DNA from 3 places in the Micromonospora sp. DT227 genome. Region 3 is predicted to be linked to each of the others. Evidence: riboswitches for the same ligand, from Rfam matches in the RefSeq annotation. Region 3 holds a riboswitch; each other region holds the start of a gene.
The links. A riboswitch is a leader RNA that binds a small molecule or an ion and turns the genes downstream of it on or off. The one in region 3 is predicted to bind cobalamin.
Positions count from the first base shown of each region.

Region 1: linked by a shared signal. The riboswitch ahead of ACLQ2W_RS03790 (ABC transporter substrate-binding protein) and the one ahead of bluB (5,6-dimethylbenzimidazole synthase) in region 3 are both predicted to bind cobalamin.
Region 2: linked by a shared signal. The riboswitch ahead of ACLQ2W_RS13610 (ribonucleoside-diphosphate reductase subunit alpha) and the one ahead of bluB (5,6-dimethylbenzimidazole synthase) in region 3 are both predicted to bind cobalamin.

Region 1 covers NZ_JBNCLA010000001.1:763,868-771,368, forward strand. The annotation lists gene ACLQ2W_RS03775 (DUF4229 domain-containing protein) at 1-230, shown strand, start outside; gene ACLQ2W_RS03780 (C39 family peptidase) at 290-1,630, opposite strand; partial or broken gene ACLQ2W_RS03785 (M14 family metallopeptidase) at 1,837-3,147, shown strand; cobalamin riboswitch at 3,218-3,387, shown strand; gene ACLQ2W_RS03790 (ABC transporter substrate-binding protein) at 3,471-4,403, shown strand; gene ACLQ2W_RS03795 (FecCD family ABC transporter permease) at 4,472-5,560, shown strand; gene ACLQ2W_RS03800 (ABC transporter ATP-binding protein) at 5,676-6,452, shown strand; gene ACLQ2W_RS03805 (VOC family protein) at 6,597-7,355, opposite strand; gene ACLQ2W_RS03810 (ABC transporter permease) at 7,451-7,501, opposite strand, start outside.
Region 2 covers NZ_JBNCLA010000003.1:285,401-292,901, reverse strand. The annotation lists gene ACLQ2W_RS13610 (ribonucleoside-diphosphate reductase subunit alpha) at 1-1,665, opposite strand, end outside; cobalamin riboswitch at 1,787-1,996, opposite strand; gene ACLQ2W_RS13605 (alpha/beta hydrolase family protein) at 2,110-3,306, opposite strand; gene ACLQ2W_RS13600 (cytochrome P450) at 3,397-4,620, opposite strand; gene ACLQ2W_RS13595 (hypothetical protein) at 4,688-5,701, opposite strand; gene ACLQ2W_RS13590 (TetR/AcrR family transcriptional regulator) at 5,771-6,352, shown strand; gene ACLQ2W_RS13585 (SCO5389 family protein) at 6,422-6,814, opposite strand; gene ACLQ2W_RS13580 (carboxyl transferase domain-containing protein) at 6,962-7,501, opposite strand, start outside.
Region 3 covers NZ_JBNCLA010000011.1:137,345-144,845, forward strand. The annotation lists gene ACLQ2W_RS29395 (Ig-like domain-containing protein) at 1-542, shown strand, start outside; cobalamin riboswitch at 878-1,080, shown strand; gene bluB (5,6-dimethylbenzimidazole synthase) at 1,115-1,756, shown strand; cobalamin riboswitch at 2,020-2,149, shown strand; gene cobN (cobaltochelatase subunit CobN) at 2,470-6,138, shown strand; gene ACLQ2W_RS29410 (VWA domain-containing protein) at 6,135-7,501, shown strand, end outside.

The sequences.
Region 1 (7,501 bases), on a different contig from region 3:
CGGTGCTGGCGGCCCTCTGGTTCGTCGAGATGAACATGTTCCTGCGGCTGATGCTGGCGTTGGTCTTCTCCGCCACGCTGTCGTTCTTCCTGCTGAAGGGGTGGCGGGACGAGATGGCCGGGGAGATGGCCGACGCGGCGGAGCGCCGCCGCGCCGAGAAGGACCGGCTGCGCTCCGCCCTGGCCGGCGACGACCAGCCCACCGACGCACCGGGCGAGCCCCGAGGCTGAGTGGTGAGAAGGGGCCCCTTCTCGACGCCAGGCGTTAAGAAGGGGCCCCTCCTTCCAGCTCACCAGTTGGTGGAGCCTGGGACGGTGGGCCAGGGGCGGTTCAGCGGCTTGATCAGGTACGCGATGCCGCCGGAGCCGGAGGCGACGGTGCCGTTGGCCCGGTAGCGCTTGGTGCGCTGCCAGATCTGCTCGAACTGCTCGCGCTTGTAGACGTTGCGCACCGCCTCGTTCGAGGACGACGCCGGGTCGTTGACGATCACGTCGCCGTCGGCGGTGAAGCCGACGATCACGAACAGGTGCCCGGAGGTGCCGTAGTTCGCCCCGTCCAGCTCCTCGGCCAGGAACGACTGCGACGTGACCACCGGGATGCCGGCCTTGATGAACCGTTCCGCCTCGTCCAGCGAGTGCAGGCGGGTGACGCGCGCCTCCAGGCCGGGGAAGCCGGCGGCGTACGCGGTGTTGAACGGCCAGTTGCCGGCGCCGTCGTACTCGTGGTCGTAGGTCATCCGGGCGGCGTGGTCGACGGTCGGGTCGGCGTAGGCGGGGTCGACCCAGGCGGTGTCCTCGGCCGAGGGCTTGCGTCCCCAGTACTCGACCACCATCTCGGTGGAGGTGGGCGAGCACCACGCCTCGCCGCCGCCGTCGTACTCCGGGTACTCGCCGATGTGGACGTTCTGCGAGTAGCGGGGCACGGCCAGCTCGGTGCCCCAGGCGATGCCGCCCCGGCTCGGCGTGACGGTGAACCGGTCCGGCACCTTCGAGGCCATCGCGCCGACCATCCGGACCTGCGGCGCGGCGGCCTGTCCGGGCGCGCGGTAGAGCGTCAGCCGGAGCTGGTACGAGCGCAGCAGCACCCCGGCCGAGGCGTCGTCGACGGCGAACGTGTCGGTCCAGATGCTCGACCAGGGGTCACCCTGACCGTCCAGCGTGGCCCGCTTGATGTCCTGGTCGCCGGAGGCCCAGCGGCCCATCACGTACCACGGGGTCTGGGCCCCGGTGTTGTAGGTGCCGTGCAGCTCGACCTGGATCCAGGTGCCGGCGGGGGTGCTGGCGTTCCAGGACGCGACGAGCTCGGTGGCGTCGAACCCGATCCGCCGCTCGGGTGAGGTCCAGGTGGCGTACTCCCAGGTGCGGGTGGCGCCGGTGTGTTCGTCGGTGAAGTCGGTGGTGCCGGCGGGCCGGGCGATGGTGAGCGCCGGCTGGCGGCCGGGCACGGCGCGGGTGCCCTGGTGCGTGCCGGTACGCCAGTCGGGGTAGCGGGAGAACTCCTGGAAGGTGATCTGTTCGTCGTGGGTGACGCCCGGCCGGGGGCCGTTGGCCTGGGCGGGTGCGGTGGTGCCGAGCAGGGTGAGCGCGGTCAGGCCGGCGAGGGCGACCGTGCGCAGGGGTCTTCCGAACATGGCAGCTCCACGGGGAAACGGCATCGTTGCCGTTCACTGTCGTCCTTGGCGGGAAGTTTCGCCAGATGTTCAGCCATGGAAAATCATTGCCGACGTGAGGATCAGGTCGGGATGGTTCATGACAACGACGGATGTTGATATGACCATGTGACTGCTGGTGGAGTGTGCGGACAACGGGATCTCCCCGTACCCCGAGGAGGTTGTCCATGGCCCTCCGCACGTCCCCGCTGCGCCGCCGGCTCGCGTTCGTCGCCGCCGTCGGCCTGATCCTGGTCACCGCCGCCGCCGGGCCGGCCGCCGCCCGCCCCGACCCGGACCGGGCCGGCGAGTCGGCCGCCGTCGCCTACCGGGTGCTCGGCCCACGCACCGTCGCCGACCGCACCGCGGTCGCCCGCACCGGCGCCGCCATCGACTACTCCGAACACGGCGTGCTGCACGTCACGGCCACCACCGCCGAGGCGAACGCGATCACCCGGCTCGGCTTCCGGCTGGAGAAGGACGTCGCCCCGGCGCCGGCCGGCGGCGCGACCGCGTACGCGTTCCCGCCCGCCGACTCGAACTACCACGACTACGCCGAGCTGACCGCGGTGGTGAACCAGGTGGTCGCCGACCACCCGAGCATCGCCCGCAAGCTCAGCATCGGCACGTCCTACCAGGGCCGGGACCTGATGGCCGTGAAGATCTCCGACAACGTCGGCACCGACGAGAGCGAACCGGAGATCCTGTTCAACGCCCAGCAGCACGCCCGCGAGCACCTGACCGTCGAGATGGCGATCTACCTGCTCAACCTGTTCACCGACAACTACGGCACCGACTCCCGGATCACAGGCATCGTGAACTCCCGGGAGATCTGGATCGTGCCCACCGTCAACCCGGACGGCAGCGAGTACGACATCGCCACCGGCTCCTACCGCTCCTGGCGGAAGAACCGGCAGCCCAACAGCGGCTCCACGTACGTCGGCACCGACCTGAACCGCAACTGGAGCTACCAGTGGGGCTGCTGCGGCGGCTCGTCCGGCACGAAGTCGTCGGACACCTACCGCGGCCCGTCCGCCTTCTCCGCCCCGGAGACCGCCGCGCTGCGCAACTTCGTCAACAGCCGGGTCGTCGGCGGGGTGCAGCAGATCAAGGCGAACATCGACTTCCACACCTATTCCCAGCTGGTGCTCTGGCCGTACGGCTACACGTACAGCAACACCGCCACCGGGATGACCGCCGACCAGTACAACACGTTCGCCACCATCGGCCAGCAGATGGCGGCCAGCAACGGCTACACCCCGGAGCAGTCCAGCGACCTCTACATCGCGGACGGCACCAGCATCGACTGGATGTGGGGCGCCCACAAGATCTGGGCGTACACGTTCGAGATGTACCCCGGCTCGGCCTCCGGCGGCGGCTTCTACCCGCCCGACGAGGTGATCCCGGCGCAGACCTCGCGCAACCGGGACGCCGTGCTGACGCTCTCCGAGTACGCCGACTGCCCGTACCGGGCGATCGGCAAGCAAAGCCAGTACTGCTGACCTCACCCGGCGGCGGGGACCCCGGCTCCACCCCCACCGGGGTCCCCGCCCACCCCGCCCGTCCGGGTGATCTCCGCTGGTCGTGCGCTACGGTGTCACCGACCGTGCCACAGCGAAGCCGGTGCGAAACCGGCGCTGTCCCGCAACTGTGATGCCCCGTACGGTCGGCGTCGGCCTCCCGCCGGCGCCGACGGACGTGGGACGAGCCAGGTCGCCTGCGGCCCGGTCGCGACACGCGCCTTCGAGGAAGGGCGCCTCGCGGACGGGGCCCTTCCAGCCTGTCGGCGAAGCACCACGCTCCTCGACCGACAGGAGGACCTGTGACCCGACGTACCCCTCGGCTCTTCGCCACCGCGCTCGCGGCCGGCGTGCTGCTGCTCGGCGGCTGTGCCGAGAAGACCTCGACCGACGCCCCCGCCCCCGGCGCGTCCGGCGGCTCGTTCCCCGCCAGCGTGGGCAACCTGACGCTGGAGAAGCGCCCCGAGAAGATCGTCTCGCTGTCGCCGACCTCGACCGAGATGCTCTTCGCCATCGGCGCCGGCAAGCAGGTCGCCGCCGTCGACGACCAGTCGAACTACCCGGCGGACGCGCCGAAGACCGACCTCTCCGGCTACCAGCCGAACGCCGAGGCGATCGCCGCGAAGAGCCCCGACCTGGTGGTGATCACCAATGACACCAACAAGATCGCCAGCCAGCTCGTCGCGCTGAAGATCCCGGTCCTGCTCACCCCGGCCGCGACCACGCTCGACGACACGTACCGGCAGCTCACCGACCTGGGCAAGCTCACCGGCCACCCGGCCGAGGCGGACGCCGTGGTGCGGAAGATGAAGGACGACATCACCGCGCTCACCAAGGACCTGCCCAAGCGCGCCGAGAAGCTGACCTACTACCACGAGCTGGGCCCGGAGCTGTACACCGCGACCAGCAAGACGTTCATCGGCACCATCTACGCGCTCGCCGGGCTGGAGAACATCGCCGACCCGGCCGACGCCGGCGGCAAGAGCGGCGGCTACCCGCAGCTCTCCCAGGAGGTCATCGTCAAGGCGAACCCCGACTTCGTCTTCCTGGCCGACACCAAGTGCTGCCAGCAGAGCGCCGACACGGTCAAGGCGCGCAGCGGGTGGGCCGGCCTCACCGCGGTCAAGAACAACCAGGTCGTGGCGCTTGACGACGACATCGCCTCGCGTTGGGGCCCGCGCGTCGTCGACCTGCTGAAGGCGATCGTCGACGCCACCGCCAAGGTTCCGGCCTGACCGTGGCCGTACGACCGGCGGACCCCGTGCCGGCCGGGACGCCCGACGCGTCCCGGCCGGCCGGCCGGCTGCCGCGCCCCCGCCGGGGCGCGGCACACGCCGACGCTCCGGCCCGGCCGGCCGGGCTGCGCACCCGCTGGCTGCTCGCCGGCCTGGTGGCGGTGCTCGTCGCGCTGGTGGCCGGCGTCTCGTTCGGCCCGGTCAGCCTGCCGCCCGCCAGCGTCGCGGCGGAACTGCTCAACCTGCTGCCCGGCGTGCACCTGGACAGCGGCCTCACCGAGCAGGAGGTCGCCATCGTCACCGAGCTGCGCCTGCCCCGGGTCGTGCTCGGTCTGCTCGTCGGCGCGCTGCTCGCCCTGGCCGGCGGCTGCTACCAGGGCGTCTTCCGCAACCCGCTGGCCGACCCGTACCTGCTCGGCGTGGCCGCCGGGGCCGGGCTCGCGGTCACCGCGGCGATCGTGCTCGGCGCCGGGGCCGGCGGGGCGCTCACCGGCCTGCCGGTCACCGTCCCGCTCGCCGCGTTCGTCGGCTCGCTCGGCGCGGTGGCGATGACGTACCTGCTCGGTGCCGCCGGCGGCCGGGACCGCTCCCCGGCCACACTGATCCTGGCCGGGGTGGCCGTGTCGGCGTTCCTCGCCGCCGGGCAGACCTACCTGCTGCAAGCGCACTCGGACAGCCTCCAGCAGGTGTACTCCTGGCTGCTCGGGCGGCTCTCCACCGCTGGCTGGCACGACGTGCTGCTGGTCCTGCCGTACTTCCTGCTCACCGCCGTGGTGGTGCTGGCGCACCGGCGGGAGCTGGACGTGCTCGCCCTCGGCGACGACGAGGCCACCAGCCTCGGGCTGCACCCGCAGCGGTCCCGCTACCTGCTGATCGCCGCCGCCTCGCTGGGCACCGCCGCCGCGGTCTCCGCCTCCGGCCTGATCGGCTTCGTCGGCATCATCGTGCCGCACACCGTCCGGCTGCTCGCCGGCTCCAGCCATCGGGTGATCCTGCCGCTGTCGATGCTCTTCGGCGGCGCGTTCCTGGCGCTGACCGACGTGGTCGCGCGGACCGCCGCGGCACCCGCCGAGATCCCCATCGGCGTGGTGACCGCGCTGCTCGGCGGCCCGTTCTTCGTCCTGATCCTGCGCACCGCCCGCGGGGTGCGCGCGTGAGCGCGAGGAGTGAGCCGGGTCTGCGAGCCCCGCAGTCGCACGCCCCGGGGACCAGCGTGAGCGCGAGGAGTGAGCCGGGTTTGCGAGCCCCGCAGTCGCACGCCGGGAGGCCAGCGTGACCGCCGCGGTCGAGGTCCGGGACCTGCGGGTCGAGTTGGGCGGCAGTCCGGTCCTGGCCGGCGTCGACCTGACCGTCGCGGTGGGCGAGTGGGTCACCGTCATCGGCCCCAACGGCGCCGGCAAGTCGACGCTGCTGCGCGCCGTCGGCGGCCTGCTGCCCGCGCCGGACGCCGTCTCCCTCTTCGGTACGCCGATCCGCGCGCTGCGCCGCCGCGACCGGGCCCGGGTGGTGGCCACCGTGGCGCAGTCACCGGCGGTGCCGGCCGGCATGGCGGTCGTCGACTACGTGTTGCTCGGGCGCACGCCCCACATGCCGCCGCTGGGTCGGGAGTCCGCCGCCGACCTGGCCGCCGTGCGCCAGGTGCTGGACCGGCTCGACCTGGCCGGGTTCGGCAGCCGCGAGCTGGCCACGCTCTCCGGCGGCGAGCGGCAGCGGGTCTTCCTGGCCCGGGCGTTGGCCCAGGGCGCCACCCTGCTGCTGCTCGACGAGCCGACCAGCGCGTTGGACATCGGGCACCAGCAGGAGGTGCTGGAACTGGTCGACCAGCTCCGCCGCGAGCACGACCTGACCGTGCTCGCCACCATGCACGACCTCTCCATCGCCGGCGAGTACGCCGACCGTCTGGTGCTGCTCGCCGAGGGCCGGGTGGCCGCCGCCGGCCCACCCGCCGAGGTGCTCACCGAGGACCTGCTCGCCCGCCACTACCGCGCCCACGTCCGGGTCATCCCCGGCGACCACGGCCCCCTGGTGGTCCCCGTCCGCCCCCACTGACCCGCCCCACTCTCCCCACCCCGCCCCTGCTGATTCACGGAAAGCGTGGCTATTCGCGGCCGAATAGCCACGCTTTCCGTGAAACTGTGCGGGCGCGGCGCGGCGCGGCGCGGATTGGCGTGGTGCGGCGCGGCGTGGTGCGGGTCAGCGGAGGGTGGAGATGGAGAAGAGCGCGCCGTGGGGGTCGCGGAGGGCGGCGGAGCGACCGGCCGGGTTGTCCCGGGGCGGGACGAGGATGGTGCCGCCCAGTTCGGCGGCGCGGGCCGCGGTGGCGTCGGTGTCCTCCACCCCGAAGTAGACCGTCCAGTACGCCGGCAGGTCGGCGGGGAGCGGCTCGGCCGCCGGCAGCATGCCGGCGACGATGCGGGCACCGCAGCGCCATCCGATGTAGGGGGCCGGCCCGGTCGACCGTTCCTCGGGATGCCAGCCGAAGACCAGCGCGTAGAACTCCCGGGCTCCCTCCGGATCGGGGGTGACCAGCTCGTTCCAGCACATCGCGCCGGGCGCGTTGAACAACTCCGCGCCGCGCATCGCCATCGGCTGCCAGACGCTGAACACCGCGCCGGCCGGGTCGGCGAGCACCGCCATCCGGCCCTGCGCGGCGACGTCGAACGGGGCGACGACCACCTGCCCGCCGGCCGCCGCGACCCGGGTGGCGACCAGGTCGGCGTCGTCCGTGGCCACGTACGTCGACCAGACCGGCACCTGGTCCGGGGTGGCCGGCGGGCCGACCCCGGCGACGGCCTTGCCGTCCTTGAGGAAGACGGTGTAGCCGCCGGCGTCCGGCACGGTGGAGATCCGCCCGGTCCAACCGAACAGTTGCGGGTAGAACCGTCTCGCGTCGTCCAGTCCGGGGGTGGCCAGGTCGGTCCAGCAGGGTGTGCCGGGCTCGACGCCGTTCACGGGGGACCCCTTCCGCCGGGGGCGGTCCCGCTGGCCCGCCCTGCCGGCATCGTGGCACCACCGGACCGGCCGCCGGGCCGGAACCGGACAAAACGTCAGCGGAAGCGGCGCCCCTCGTCCCGCCGGTACGCCCAGCCGGCGACCGC
Region 2 (7,501 bases), on a different contig from region 3:
GGTCTCCAGCGCGGTCAGCAGGATCTCCTCCTGCACCCGGGTGGACAGCTCCCGCGCCGCCGGTGAGTCGAACGGCAGGCGCAGCGTGAACAACGCGTCCTGGAGGCCCATCAGCCCGAGCCCGACCGGCCGCCAGCGCGGATTCGACGCCGCCGCCTGCGCGGCCGGGTAGTAGTTGATGTCGATCACCCGGTCCAGGAACACCACCGCGGTGCGCACGGTGGCCCGCAGCTTCTCCCAGTCGACCCCGTCGGCGGTGACGTGCGCGCCGAGGTTCACCGAACCGAGGTTGCACACCGCGGTCTCGGCGTCGTCGTTGACCTCCAGGATCTCGGTGCACAGGTTGGACAGGTGAATCACGTTGCCCGGCTCGCCGGTCTGGTTGGACAGCCGGTTCGCGGCGTCCTTGAACGTCATCCACCCGTTGCCGGTCTGCGCGAGCGTGCGCATCATCCGCCCGTACAGGTCACGGGCCCGGACCGTGCGGACCGCCTTCTTCTCGGCCGCCCGGTACGCGGCGTCGAACGCCTCGCCGTACAGGTCGGGCAGCTCCGGCGCGTCGGACGGGTCGATCAGCGACCAGTCCTCGTCCGCCTCGACCCGGCGCATGAACTCGTCCGGGATCCAGTTGGCCAGGTTGAGGTTGTGGGTGCGCCGGGACTCCTCGCCGGTGTTGTCCCGCAGCTCCAGGAACTCCTCCACGTCCGGGTGCCACGGCTCCAGGTAGACGCAGGCCGCGCCCTTGCGCCGGCCGCCCTGGTTCACCGCCGCCACCCCGGCGTCGAGCGTCTTGAGGAACGGCACGATGCCGTTCGACCGCCCGTTCGTGCCCCGGATCAGCGCGCCCCGGCCGCGCACCCGGGACCAGGAGATGCCGATGCCGCCGGAGAACTTCGACAGCTTCGCCACCTGGTGGTAACGCTCGTAGATGGAGTCCAGCTCGTCGCGGGGCGAGTCCACCAGGAAGCACGACGACATCTGGGTGTGCCGGGTGCCCGAGTTGAACAGCGTGGGGGAGCTGGGCAGGTAGGCCAGGCTGGACATCAGCCGGTAGAGACCGACCGCCTCGGCCGGGGCGTGCGACAGCCCGCAGGCCACCCGCAGCAGCCAGTACTGCGGCGTCTCCACCACCAGCCGCGACTCCGGGTGCCGCAGCAGGTAACGGTCCGCCACCGTACGCAGTCCGAAGTACTCGAACCGCAGGTCACCGGCCGGGTCCACGGCGTCGTCCAGCTCGTCGGCGTGGCGGGCCACGAACGCGGCGGTGTCGTCACCGATCAGCCCCAGCCCGTGCGCGTACCCGATCGACTCGCTGAAGCGCGTCACCTGTTGCCCACGGACCTCCTCGTCCACGTACGCGGCCAGCAGCCGGGCCGCCAACCGGGAATATTGCGGCTCCTCGCCGATCAGCTCCGCCGCGGTCTGGATCGACAACCGGTCCAGCTCCGCGGTGCTCGCCCCGTCGTAGAGCCCGCTGATGGTCCGGGTGGCGACCCGCAGCGGATCGACCTCGTCCAGGTCGGCGACCCAGCGCTCGACCGCCCGGACGATCCGGTTGACGTCGACCGGCTCGGTGTCGCCGTCCCGCTTGCGGACCCGCATCGCCAGCCGGCGCTGCTCCGGCCCGGTGGCACCGGACCGCTGACTCTCCTGCACGACCGTCATGACCTCTCCCTCGCTGTCACCGATGGTCTCGGCCGGCGGGAGAACGCCAACGGGCACGGCACGCAGGCCGGCCCGGTTGCTGGCGTCGGTCGTCCCGCGCGACCTTCGACCGCCGCGCGCGGCAGCGCACGGCGCGCTGGCAGGTCTTCGGACTCGCGGGCGTGACACGAAGGTCGCCTACTGGCCGTCGCTTCCCAGGCCGGTGGCCCAGTGCTGATGACGGCGGTCGTTCCCACTCACCGCTGCGGGGCAGTCCCGGACTTCCACCGGGTTCCCTCTTGCCTCGGCCGCGCCTGTCAGGCGCGGCCGAACCAGCTGCGGGGACACCATATATGGCGGTGATGGCCGGTAGGCAACACCAGATGGGAGGTGAAGGCGGGGCCCCTTGTTAACGCCTCCGGTAGAGGAGGGGGCCCCGCTTGACACCGCCGCCCGCCGATCGGCTCAGGCCACGAACGACACCTCGGGGAAGGAGCGGCTCGGGCCGCGCAGCAGGTGACCCCGGTGCCGCAGGTGCCTGTCGAAGAAGGCCAACGGGTACGCCTGTTGGATGCGTACCGCGCGGGCGGGGTCGAGGGTGCCGATCCAGCCGGTGAGCTCCTCGTCGCTCATCCCGATCACCCGGGCCAGTTGCGGCACCAGCCACTGGTTGTCGCCGTACGACTGGTGGAGCGCGCCGGCAGCCTGGACGTTGAGCCGCCAGCCGTGCAGGTGCGACCAGAACTCGGCGACGGCGGGCTCCGTGACGCGGGTGTACTCCGCCGTCATCAGCATGAACGGCCGGTCCAGGTCGGTGGGCCGCGGCTGGGACAGCATCGGGCCGTCGAAGCTCAGCCCGGCGCGTACCCGCTGGTCGGTGCCCATGGTGAGCGCGGTCGCGGTCCCCCCCTTCGACCAACCGAACATGCCGATCCGGTGCGGGTCCAGCGCCGTGCACAGCCCGGTCGGGAGCGGCCGACGGTCGACGTCCGGGTTGCCGCCGGCGGCGAGGACGGCGATCTGGTCCAGCACGAACCGCACGTCGCGGGTGTAGGTCCAGGGCGTCGCGTCGTAGTCGTCCTCCCGGACGGTCACCCGGCCGTCCGGGAACTCGCTGGGCCCGTCGTACGTGTGGTCCACCGTGACCACCGCGTATCCGTGGCTGGCGAGTTCCTGGACCACGATGGTGGTGTCCGATCGATGGCTGCCCGCGCCGTGCGAGTAGACCACCACCGGCAGCCGACGGGCGGCGCGTCGCACCGGCGCGCCCTCGTGGCCGGCGGTCAGCGGCGCCCGCACCGCGTCGGGATCGAACCCGGTGGACTCCAGTAGCGCACGTAGCGACGCGGCGGTCATCCACTCGGCGCGGGGGTGCCGCCACACGTCCCGGGCCGGATACCAGACGTTGACCATCAGCTCCCGATACCGTCCCGGCCCGGCGAGGGGGTCCGGTTGTGACCGGTCGACCAGGTGCAGCGCAACGGTGCCGACCGGGTGGGGTCCGGTCGGTGTGGGCAGTGTGAGCCGGGCCGGCCCCGGTTGGGCCGTGGCCGCCGTCGTGCGGCCGGCGACGCCGATCGACGCGCCGGCTCCCACCGCCAACGCGGCCCGGACCAGGGTGCGGCGGGTCATGCCGTGTTCGGGGACGGATGTCTCGGTCATCAGTGATCCTCCTCGGCAGCTTATTCACTCAGTATATATACCGAGTGTATAGATGCAAGCGCGTGCCCGGTCCACGGCCGGGTGCCGCGCCTACCAGGTGACCGGCAGCGCGACCGGGCCGAGGATGGCGTGGCCCGGCTTCCACGGCACCTCGTCCGGCGGCACCGCGAGGCGCAGGCCGGGCAGCTCCCGCAGCAGCAGGCCGAGTGCGGTGCGGACCTCCAGCGCGCCCAGGTGGGCCCCGATGCAGTAGTGCGCGCCGTGGCCGAAGGACAGGTGCGGCGTGGGCGCGCGGTCGAAGTCCATCCGTTCCGGGTCCGGGAACACCGCCGGGTCGCGGTTGGCGGCGTCGTGCGAGGGGACCACGATGTCGCCCGCCGCCAGTCGGGCGCCGCTGGGCAGCGTCACGTCCGCCATCACCCGCCGCGGCATCTCGTCGCCGTTCGCGGTGGAGTGCAGCCGCTCCAGTTCGGCGACCGCGCCGTCCAGCCGCTCGGGGTGCGCGAGAAGGTACGCCCATCCGGTGCCGGCCGGCCCGTACGGCTCGGTCTGGAGCACGTGGACGAACGTGGCGATCGAGCTGGCCGTGGTCTCCCAGCCACCCACCACGAGTGAGATCGGCAGCTTGATCTGGACGTCCACCGGCTGGTCGGCGGCGGCGGTCGCGATCCGGCCGAGCAGGTCGTCGCCGGGTCGGTCGCGTCGCTGTTCGAGCTGCTCCCACAGGTAGCCGCCCATCTCCTCGGCGGACCGGGCCGCCTCCTCGCGGCTCAGGTCGCCGGCGCCGAGGAACATGTCGCCCCACCGGCGGAACCGCATCCGGTCGTCGGCCGGCAGGCCGAGCAGGTCGCAGATCACGTCCAGCGCGAACGGGACGGCGAAGTCGCGGACCAGGTCCGCCGGAGCGCCCCGGCCCACCATCGCGCTGAGCCGCTCCTCGGCCGCGGTGCGGACCGCGTCGCGCAGCCCGTCGACGGCCGGCCGGGTGAACGCGTCCTTCACGGTGCCGCGCACCCGGGCGTGCTCGGCCCCGTCCATGCCGAGCATGGTGCCGGACACGTCGACCTCGTCGGCGTACGCGGCGGCGGCCCGGGAGAAGACGTCCTGCCGGCGCAGCACCTCGCGCACGTCGGCGTACCGGCAGATCAGCAGCGCCGGAACCGGTTCGCCGCCGACCCGGCGGACGATGGGCACCACCGGAGAGCCGGCCGCGAACCGGGCGTAGTCGGGGTGCTTGTGCGGGCCGGGCGGCCGGTTGACGCCGTCGGCGTCCTGGTAGAAGGGATGGGGCCGGCGGGCGTCGATGTCCGTCATCCGTCCACAGTGCCAGTTCCGTCCCGGCGGCGGGGCCCCGCCGTCGGGACGGCGGCGGGCCGGACGCCTAGCCGGCCGACCGGCTCGACGCGCGGGCGTGGCCGTACTCGGCGAGGGCGTGGAAGGCGGCCTTGGGTGTCCACGAGCCGTCCGGCAGCACGCGCACGATGCCCCGGGCCGCCAGGTCGTAGTCGTGCTCCGGGTCCTCGGTGGTGGGCAGGTGCCGGTTCGCGAACGTGTAGACGAACGCCGCCTCCACCCCGCCCGCCTCGTAGTCGCGCAGCAGGTCGACGAGGTAGCGGGCCTGGCCCTCCTCGTCGCGCTCCAGCGTCGCGGTGAGCTTCGCCGCCCGGCCGTGCTCGTCGTAGGTCACCGGTTCCGTCGCGCCCGCGACGTCGGCGGCGCCCCGATACGTGCAGCAGCCGAACTCCGTGGCGGCGTACGGCTTGCCCTGGCCCACCGCCGCCGCGAGGCTCTGCGGAAACGCCGCCGCGTTCGTGGCGTCGCGGTAGCCGGCGTCGCTGGCGATGATGTCGAACGGGGTCCAGTCGACGCCTTCGAGGGGGATCGAGGCGTATCCGACCGGGCCACCGAACCGCTCGCGCACCGCGGGAAGCGCGTCGGCGAAGAAGTCGCGCACCGCGGCCCGCGCGACCGGGACCGCCTCCCGCATCCGCATCGGATCGGTGAACAGCGCCAGGCGCTCGGTCAGGTCGCGGCCGGGCAGGAAGCCCTCGGTGAACATGGAGATCTCGGAGCCGGTGAGGTAGACGACCGTGGCGCCCTCGCGTCGCAGCCGCTCGGCCCGTTCGGCGCCGTCGAGCAGGAACGCCATGAGCCCGGCGCGGTCCAGGCCGTTGGTGAACGGGCAGTACCACACCTCCAGCCCCGTCTCGGCCGCCAGGCGCGCGGTCAGCTCCAGCCGGTCCTGGACGCCGCCGGTGATCCGCACCGCGTCGCAGTGCAGCTCGTCGCGGATGACCCGCAGGTCGCGCCGTACGGTCTCCGGGTCGAAGGGTTCGTGGGTGGTGGACCCGGCGCTCACGAAGCCGGTGTCGTAGTTCATGCCGAAGACGCGCATCTCGCGTTCCTCCCCGTTCGGTAAGGTACGCCGCGTACCCTACAGGGTACGTCGAGTACCCTGCAAGCCATGGGCACGAGGCGCCGGGGCGAGGAACTGGAACGGGCGATCCTGCACGCCGCCGCGGCGGAACTGCGCGAATCCGGATACTCGGGGATGACGATGGACCGGGTCGCCGCCCGCGCCGGCACCAACAAGAACGCCATCTACCGCCGGTGGCCGCACCGGGCGGCGCTGGGCATCGCGGCGTACCGCCACCTGTCCGACGCCGCCATGCCGAACCCGGACACCGGAACGTTGCGCGGCGACGCGCTCGAGATGCTCCGGCGGGCCAACGAGACGTGGTCCTCGCCGCACGGGACGATCCTGCGTGGCCTGCTCGCCGCCGCGGCCGACGACCCGGAGCTGCTCACCCTGATGCGGGAGCGGTCCGGGGCGGACACCATGGACCGCGCGTGGCTCGGGATGCTGGAACGGGCCGCGGCCCGGGGCGAGGCGCCGGCGGCGGCCGCCCGGCCCCGGGTGGCGACGGCGCCGATGATGCTGCTCCGCGCCGAGTACGCGATGCGCGGCATCCCCTCGGTCCCCGACGAGGTGCTTGTCGAGATCGTGGACGAGGTGTTCCTGCCGCTGGTGCGCGGCCACGGCTGACCCGGCGCCGACCCCACCGGGCCGGCGGCGGGCCGGCGGGGCACGCCGGCCCGCCGCGTGGCGCGTGGCTCAGCAGTTGCGCAGCGTCGGGGACTGGTTCAGCAGTTGGCCCCGGCTGGAGGTGAACCGGCGGTACGCCTCGGAGCCGGCGGCGGACGGCCGGAACGCGGCCACCCGGTGACAGTTCTGGAACGCCAGCCGCACCCCGAAGTGACGCTCCAGGCCGGCGCGGATCGCGTCGCTGGCGAGCGCGCGCAGCAGTTGCCCGCGCTCGGTCTCGCCCGGCGGCGGCACGACGTTGTCGGTGAAGTCGGCGTCGGACGTCGCCAGGTCGGCGACCACCCGGCTGACGGTCTCCCAGGCGTACGGCAGGGAGTCGCGGACGCAGGCGACGAACGCCTCCTCGGACACGGGACCGGCCTCGGCGGCGCGGAGCAGGGCGGGCGGAACGGTGAGCGACATGTCTCCTCCACTTCCGGAAACGACAACCGTTTCCATCAAGCTGACGTGGTGAGCACATCACGGCCGGTTCGGCCCGGTCAAGCACCGCCACACGCGAAGCGGCGGACGGGCCCGAAGCCCGTCCGCCGCCGTCGACGCGTCCTGGGGTCAGCCCAGACGCGCCTCGATCGCCTCGATGATCCGGGGCCGCAGCTCGGCGGCGCGGATCACCGCGTCCACCGAACCGACCTCGACGGCACGCTGGATGCTGTGCACCCGGTCGAACTCGGTGGCCACCTCGCCCAGCTTCTCGGCCCGCACCGACGACCGCAGCTCGTCCAGCTCCCCGGTGAGCGTCGCGCGCTCGGTGCCGGTGGCGGCCCCGACCCGGCGCTCCAACTCGCGTACCCGGGGATCGGCGGCGGTGCGCGCGGCGACCTCGCCGGCGAAGACCACGGCGGCGGCCGGCGCGCCACCGAGCACCGAGGCGAACGAGCCCTCGATCGCCAGCACCGTCATGGCCGGGTTGAGCGCCTTGGAGAACACCACGAACGCGCCGCCGTGGTAGCGCGAGATCACGCAGAACACGATCGGGCCGCGGAAGTTCACGATCGCCCGGCCGATCTCCGCGCCGTACTCCAGTTGCAGCTTGCGCATCGACTCCGGCGAGCCGTCGAAGCCGGACAGGTTGGCCAGCACGACGAGGGG
Region 3 (7,501 bases):
GCATCACACCCATCGTGTCGCTGCGCCAGAGCGACTTTCTCGCCACGCGCTCCTTCTGGAGCGCGGCGGCGGAGGTGTTCGGCGCCGACAACGCGGTGGTCTTCGACATCTCGCCCTACGACTTCCCGGCGGCCGGTGGCACCGGTCCCGCGGTGGCCTGGACCTGCTGGCGCGACGGCGGCGTCGCGTGCGCGGGCACCAGCCTGCCGAGTTTCGGTGTGCAGGAGCAGATCCGCCTGCTTCGCGTGCAGGGCTCGTTCAACCTGGTCCTCGCCGCCGGGATCGACGGCGGCAACGACCTGCGCCGGTGGCTGGAATACCGCCCGGCCGACCCGGACGGCCGCAACGTGGCCGCCGCCTGGCGCGTCGACGACCGCTCGGCCTGCGCCACGCCGGCCTGCTGGCAGTCCACCCTGCTCCCGGTCGCCGCCCAGGTACCGCTGGTCGCCACCGACGTCAGCGCCGGCTCGGCGGCGCCGACGTTCGTGCTGCGGACGGTCACCTGGCTCGACCAGCACGGCATCGGCCACCTGCGCCGGTGACCGGTGGAGAGATAAGCCTGAGGTTCCCCGGTTGGCCGGAACCATGGTGGCATTCGTCAACCTGGGCGCAGCCCGGGCCTGTCGCGACGAAGAGGTGGGCTCCTTCGCGGCCGGCCAGTCCGGTGACCGTGTGGCGGACAGGGGTGGACCTGGCCATGGAGTCGACCGCCGGGTGCCGGCGATGACGGAGTACGAGCGTCCGACAATCATCGCCGTCCTCGACGGCGCGCTCATTCGAGCCGGCCCTGGCACGCCGATCGGCGCAGTGGTCTCGGCACTCCCGCATGGGTGGCGGGCCGCAGGGTCGGTTTCGGACAGTGGGGTATTGTGCCGAGCGGCACGAACTGTTGCGAGGTGCCCCACCCGGTGGTGGGGAGAATCGGGAAGCCGGTGTGACTCCGGCACGGGCCCGCCGCGGTAACCAGGGAGCTGCCGCCCACGCGCACGTGTGCGCAGTCACTGGCCGAACCGGCTGGGAAGGCGGGCGGACCGGTGTTGATCTGGGAGTCCGAAGACCGGCCTCGCGTCATCGGCCCCACCGGGTGGGGCATGAGCGCAGCGGGAGCCTGCCCATGATCAGCGACATCTACGACGTGATCCACCGTCGCCGCGACGTCCGTGGCCAGTTCAGTGGCGAGCCCCTCGCCCCTGGCGTACTCGACCGTGTCCTTGCGGCGGCGCACGCCGCACCCAGTGTCGGGCTGTCCCAGCCCTGGGACTTCATCGTGATCCGTGACCGGGGCCTGCGCGAAGCGTTCCATCGGCATGTCCGTGCCGAGCGCGACACGTTCGCCGCCACCCTCGGCGTCCAGGACGCTCGACGATTCTCCGGCATCAAGATCGACGGCATCCTGGAGTCGACACTGTCGATCGTGGTGACCTACGACCCCGACCGTGGCGGCCCAGCGGTCCTGGGTCGCCACGCCATCTCCGACACCGGCCTGTATTCGACCTGTCTGGCCATCCAGAACCTCTGGCTGGCCGCCACCGCCGAAGACCTCGGCCTCGGCTGGGTGTCGTTCTATCGCGAGCAGTTCCTCCAGCGGTTGCTCGCCATCCCGGCCGGCATCCGACCCGTCGCCTGGCTCTGCCTCGGCCCCGTCACCCACCTCGAAGCGGTGCCCGATCTCGAACGACACGGCTGGCGCCACCGGCGCCCCCTGTCCGCGGCGATCCACCACGACCGCTGGAACCCCGCGTCCGCCACGAGGTGACGTCTCTGCCGCATGGGTAGGGGCAGCGCCGGACTGCCCCTACCCGCGCTACCTGATCGCTCTCGGTCAGCGGCGTGTTCGGGGCTGTGCGATCGAGACGGCCCGGGCGCCGGCGGAGCGCCGGTCCGGAGGGTCGTGACCCCGGCGGGGCGGCTGGGGGACTGATCGGCCGGTCTCGATGGTCCGGGCGACGGTTGCCCGTGGTGGAGTGGCGTTGACCGCAGGTCGTGAGGTGTGGCAGCATTCGCGGCCTGACGGCAGTGAAGGAAGCCGGTGCGATTCCGGCGCGGTCCCGCCACTGTCACCGGGGAGTGATCCCCCCTTGCGAGCCACGACCGTGCGTGCGCGGTTGGAAGGCCGGGGGTGAGCGTTGATCCGGGAGCCAGGATACTTCGGCCGTCGGACGTACCCCAGGGCGTGGACACCCGAGGAGGACCCGATGACGCACGGCATCTCTTTCATCGACGAACATCGTCATGATCCGCACGGTGGACGCTCCGCCGCACCCGTTGCCTGCCATGCCGCCGGTCGTGCCGGCGCACCCGGGACCGTGGACCCCCTCGGCCGGGGCGCGTGCCGCCAGCGTTGACCGCTCCCCGACCCGCGTCTCGGTGAGTCGCGCCGCGGGTCGCCGCACCCGCTGACGCCGCTCCCATCCCACTTCGCCCCGGTCGCCTCCGCGCGACCCCGGGTGTCACTCTCCGGAGTTTCTCGTGCGCATCCTGTTGCTGTCCACCGCCGACACCGACCTGCTGGCCGCCCGCGCCAGCGACGCCGACTACCGGCTCGCCAACCCCGCGCGGGTCGCCGCCGACGCGGTGCCCGCGCTCGTCGACGGCGTCGACCTCGCCGTCGTACGCCTGCTCGGCGGCCGGCAGACCTGGCCGGACGGGCTGGCCGCCGTGCTGGCCAGCGGCGTCCCCACGGTGGTGCTCGGCGGTGAGGCGCTGCCCGACGCGGAGCTGATGGCGGTCTCCACCGTGCCGTCCGGTGTGGTCACCCAGGCGCTCGCGTACCTGGTCGAGGGCGGCCCGGCGAACCTGAGCCGGCTGGCCCGGTTCCTGTCCGACCGGGTGCTGCTCACCGGCGAGGGCTTCGACCCGCCCGCGCCCACCCCGGCCTACGGCGTGCACGGCGATCCGGAGATCGTCCCCGGCCGGCCCACCGTGGGGATCGTCTTCTACCGGGCGCACGCGCTGGCCGGCAACACCGGCTTCGTCGACGTGCTCGCCGACGCGGTACGGGCCGCCGGCGGGAACCCGCTGCCGATCTTCTGCGGCTCGTTGCGGGGGTTGACCGCCGGCGCCGGTCCGCTCGGTCTCTTCGGCCGGTGCGACGCGCTGCTGGTCACCGTGCTCGCCGCCGGCGGAGCGGTGGCCGCTGACGCCTCCGGCGGCGGCGACGAGGACGCCTGGGACGTCGGCGCCCTCGCGGCGCTGGACGTGCCGGTGATCCAGGCCCTCTGCCTCACCAGCACCCGCGAGCAGTGGGCCGGCAGCGACGCCGGACTGTCCCCGCTGGACGCCGCCATGCAGGTCGCCATCCCCGAGTTCGACGGCCGGATCATCACCGTGCCGTTCTCGTTCAAGCGGATCGACGCCGACGGGCTCTCGGTCTACGCCGCCGACCCCGACCGGGCCGCCCGGGTGGCCGGCATCGCGGTCCGCCACGCCCGGCTACGGCACGTGCCCGCCGCCGACAAGCGCGTCGCGGTGGTGCTCAGCTCGTACCCGACCAAGCATTCCCGGGTCGGCAACGCGGTCGGTCTGGACACCCCGGCCTCCGCCGTCCGGCTGTTCGCGGCGATGGCCGACGCCGGCTACCACCTGGGTGACGCCCCGCCACCCGACGACGGCGACGCCCTGATCCACGCGTTGATCGCCGCGGGCGGCCACGACGTGGAGTGGCTCACCCCGGAGCAGCAGCGCGCCGCCGAGGCCCGGATACCGGGGCGTACGTACCGGCGGTGGTTCGACGAGCTGCCCGCCGCGCTGCGCGAGCGGATGCGGGAGCACTGGGGTGAGCCGCCCGGCGAGCTGTACACCGAGGGTGGGGACATCGTCCTGGCCGGCCTGCGCTTCGGCAACGTGGTGCTGCTGATCCAGCCGCCGCGCGGCTTCGGGGAGAACCCGATCGCCATCTACCACGACCCGGACCTGCCGCCCAGCCACCACTACCTGGCCGCGTACCGCTGGCTCGCCGCGCCGGTCGCCGACGGTGGGTTCGGCGCGGACGCCGTGGTGCACCTGGGCAAGCACGGCACCCTGGAGTGGCTGCCCGGCAAGGGCCTCGGCCTGGCCGCCGACTGCGCCCCCGACGCGGTGCTGGGCGACCTGCCGCTGGTCTATCCGTTCATCGTCAACGATCCCGGTGAGGGCACCCAGGCCAAACGGCGTGCCCACGCCGTCGTGGTCGACCACCTGGTGCCGCCGATGGCCCGCGCCGAGACCTACGGGGACCTGGCCAGACTGGAGCAACTGCTCGACGAGTACGCCACCGTGCAGGCCCTCGACCCGGCCAAGGCGCCGACCGTGCGGGCGCAGATCTGGGACCTGGTCTGCGCCGCCGAACTGCACCACGACCTGCACGCCGAGGCGATGCCCGACGCCGACGACTTCGACGACTTCGTGCTGCACCTCGACGGCTACCTCTGTGAGGTCAAGGACGTGCAGATCCGCGACGGGCTGCACGTCCTCGCCGCCGCCCCCACCGACGAACCGCGGGTCAACCTGGTCCTCGCGGTGCTACGCGCCCCGCAGGTCTGGGGCGGCGCCCGTGCCCTGCCCGGCCTGCGGCAGGCGCTCGCCGGCGCGTACGGTCTCGACGAGCAGGCGCTGCTCGCGTCGCCGGGGCGGCGGATGGCCCTGCCGGCCGCGCTGACCGAGGTCGTGGACGGGCCGTCGGTCACCGCCGCCGACGCCGTCGACCTGATCGAGGCGCTGGCGCGCCGGCTGGTGGTCGGCATGGAGACCCTCGGCTGGGACGCCGACGCGGTCGAGGCGGTGGTCGCGGAGGTGACCGGCCGGGCCGTCCCGGACGCCGCCGCGGTGCTCCGCTTCGCCGCCACCGAGGTGGTGCCCCGCCTGGCGCGGACCACCGACGAGCTGACCAACACCCTCGGCGCCCTGGACGGCCGGTTCGTGCCGCCCGGCCCGTCCGGCTCTCCCACCCGGGGGCTGGTCAACGTGCTGCCCACCGGTCGCAACTTCTACTCGGTCGATCCCAAGGCCATTCCCAGCCGCAACGCCTGGGACGTCGGCACGGCGCTGGCCGACTCGCTGCTCGCGCGGCACCTCGCCGACACCGGCGCGTACCCCCGGTCGGTGGGGTTGTCCGTCTGGGGCACCAGCGCCATGCGGACCCAGGGCGACGACATCGCCGAGGTGCTGGCCCTGCTCGGCTGCCGACCCGTGTGGGACGACCGGTCGCGGCGGGTCACCGGTGTCGAGGTGGTGCCGACCGCGGAACTGGGCCGGCCCCGCGTCGACGTCACGGTCCGCATCTCCGGGTTCTTCCGCGACGCGTTCCCGCACGTGGTGGCGCTGCTCGACGACGCCGTCCGGCTTGTGGCCGCGCTGGACGAACCGGACGCGGAGAACTTCGTCCGCGCGCACGTCGCCGCCGACCTGGCCGAGCACGGCGACGAGCGGCGGGCCACCGCCCGGATCTTCGGCTCCAAACCGGGCGCGTACGGCGCGGGACTGCTGCCGCTGATCGACGCCCGAACCTGGCGCAGTGACGCCGACCTCGCCGAGGTGTACGCGGTCTGGGGTGGCTACGCCTACGGCCGGGGTCTCGACGGGCGGGAGGCGCGTGCCGACATGGAACGCTCGTTCGCCCGGATCGCGGTGGCCGTGAAGAACCAGGACACCCGCGAGCACGACATCGTCGACTCCGACGACTACTTCCAGTACCACGGCGGGATGGTGGCGATGGTCCGCCATCTGACCGGCGCCTCGCCGGAGGCGTACGTGGGTGACTCGGCGATGCCGCACGACGTGCGCACCCGGACGCTGGGCGAGGAGACCCGGCGGGTGTTCCGGGCCCGGGTGGTCAACCCGAAGTGGATCGCCGCGATGCGCCGGCACGGCTACAAGGGCGCGTTCGAGCTGGCCGCCACCGTGGACTACCTGTTCGGCTACGACGCCACCGCCGGGGTGGTCGACGACTGGATGTACGAGCACCTGGCCGCCGCCTACGTCTTCGACGACACCACCCGTGACTTCCTGGAGCGGTCCAACCCGTGGGCGTTGCGCGGCATCACCGAGCGGCTGCTGGAGGCCGCCGACCGGGGGCTGTGGGCCGAACCGGAGCCGGCCACCCTGGACCGGCTCCGCGACACGTACCTCGCCAGCGAGGGTGACCTGGAGGAACGCGCATGAGCACCTTCCCGTTCAGCGCTGTGCTCGGCATGGCCGACATGCGGCTGGCGCTGCTGCTCAACGCCGTCTCCCCGGCGATCGGCGGGGTGCTGGTGCGGGGCGAGAAGGGCACCGCCAAGTCCACCGCGGTACGGGCCCTCGCCGCGCTGCTGCCACCGGTGCGGCGGCTGGCGGGCTGCCGGTTCGGGTGCGATCCGGCCGCGCCCGACCCGGCCTGCCCGGACGGTCCGCACCCCGCCGGCGCCGCCGCCGAGACCGCGCCGGCCCGGCTGGTCGAGCTGCCGGTCGGCGCCGCCGAGGACCGGGTGGTCGGCTCGCTGGACCTGGAGCGGGCCCTCGGCGAGGGGGTACGCGCCTTCGAACCGGGCCTGCTGGCCGCCGCGCACCGCGGCGTGCTCTACGTCGACGAGGTGAACCTGCTGCACGACCACCTGGTTGACCTGCTGCTCGACGCCGCCGCGATGGGTCGCAACCACGTCGAGCGGGAGGGCGTCTCGGTCAGCCACGCGGCCCGGTTCCTGCTGGTCGGCACGATGAACCCGGAGGAGGGTGAGCTGCGCCCGCAGCTCCTCGACCGGTTCGGGCTCACCGTCGAGGTGGGCGCCAGCCGGGACCCGGCGGTCCGCGTCGAGGTGGTCCGTCGCCGGCTGGCCGCCGACGCCGACCCGGCCGGCTTCGCCGCCCGCTGGGCCGAGGCCGATGCGCGGACCGCCCGACAGGTGGCCGCCGCCCGGCAACGGCTCGCCCGGGTGCGACTGCCGGACTCCTCGCTGCGCCAGATCGCCGAGGTCTGCGCCACGTTCGACGTGGACGGGATGCGCGCCGACATCGTCACCGCCCGTACCGCGATGGCGCACGCCGCCTGGCACGGGCGGGACCGGGTGACCGTCGACGACGTCCGGGTGGCCGCCCGGCTGGCCCTGCCGCACCGGCGTCGCCGCGACCCGTTCGACACTCCCGGTCTGGACGACAAGCGCCTCGACGAGGCGTTGCAGCGCGCCCAGGACGAGCACCCCGATGACCCGGACGACGGCGGCGACGGCGACGGCGACGGCGACGGCCCGCGGGGCGGCGGTCCGGGCGGTTCCGGCGGTCCGGGCGGTCCGGGCGGTTCCGGCGGTCCCGGCGGTCCTGGTGGGGCGGCGGGGGACGGGCCCGGCTTCGGCGGGGGCGGCCCGGACGGGCGCGGCGGAGACCCGGCGGCCGGGGACGGTCGTGGTCCCGACGGGGCCGGCCCGGGGCGGCACGGTTCCGGCGGGCGCGACACCGTCGACGCCGAGCGTCGTGGACCCGACGCCGACCGAGGCGGACCCGACGGAGAGTCGTTCGCCGGGGACAGGTCGCACGGTCCCGCCGGACGGCC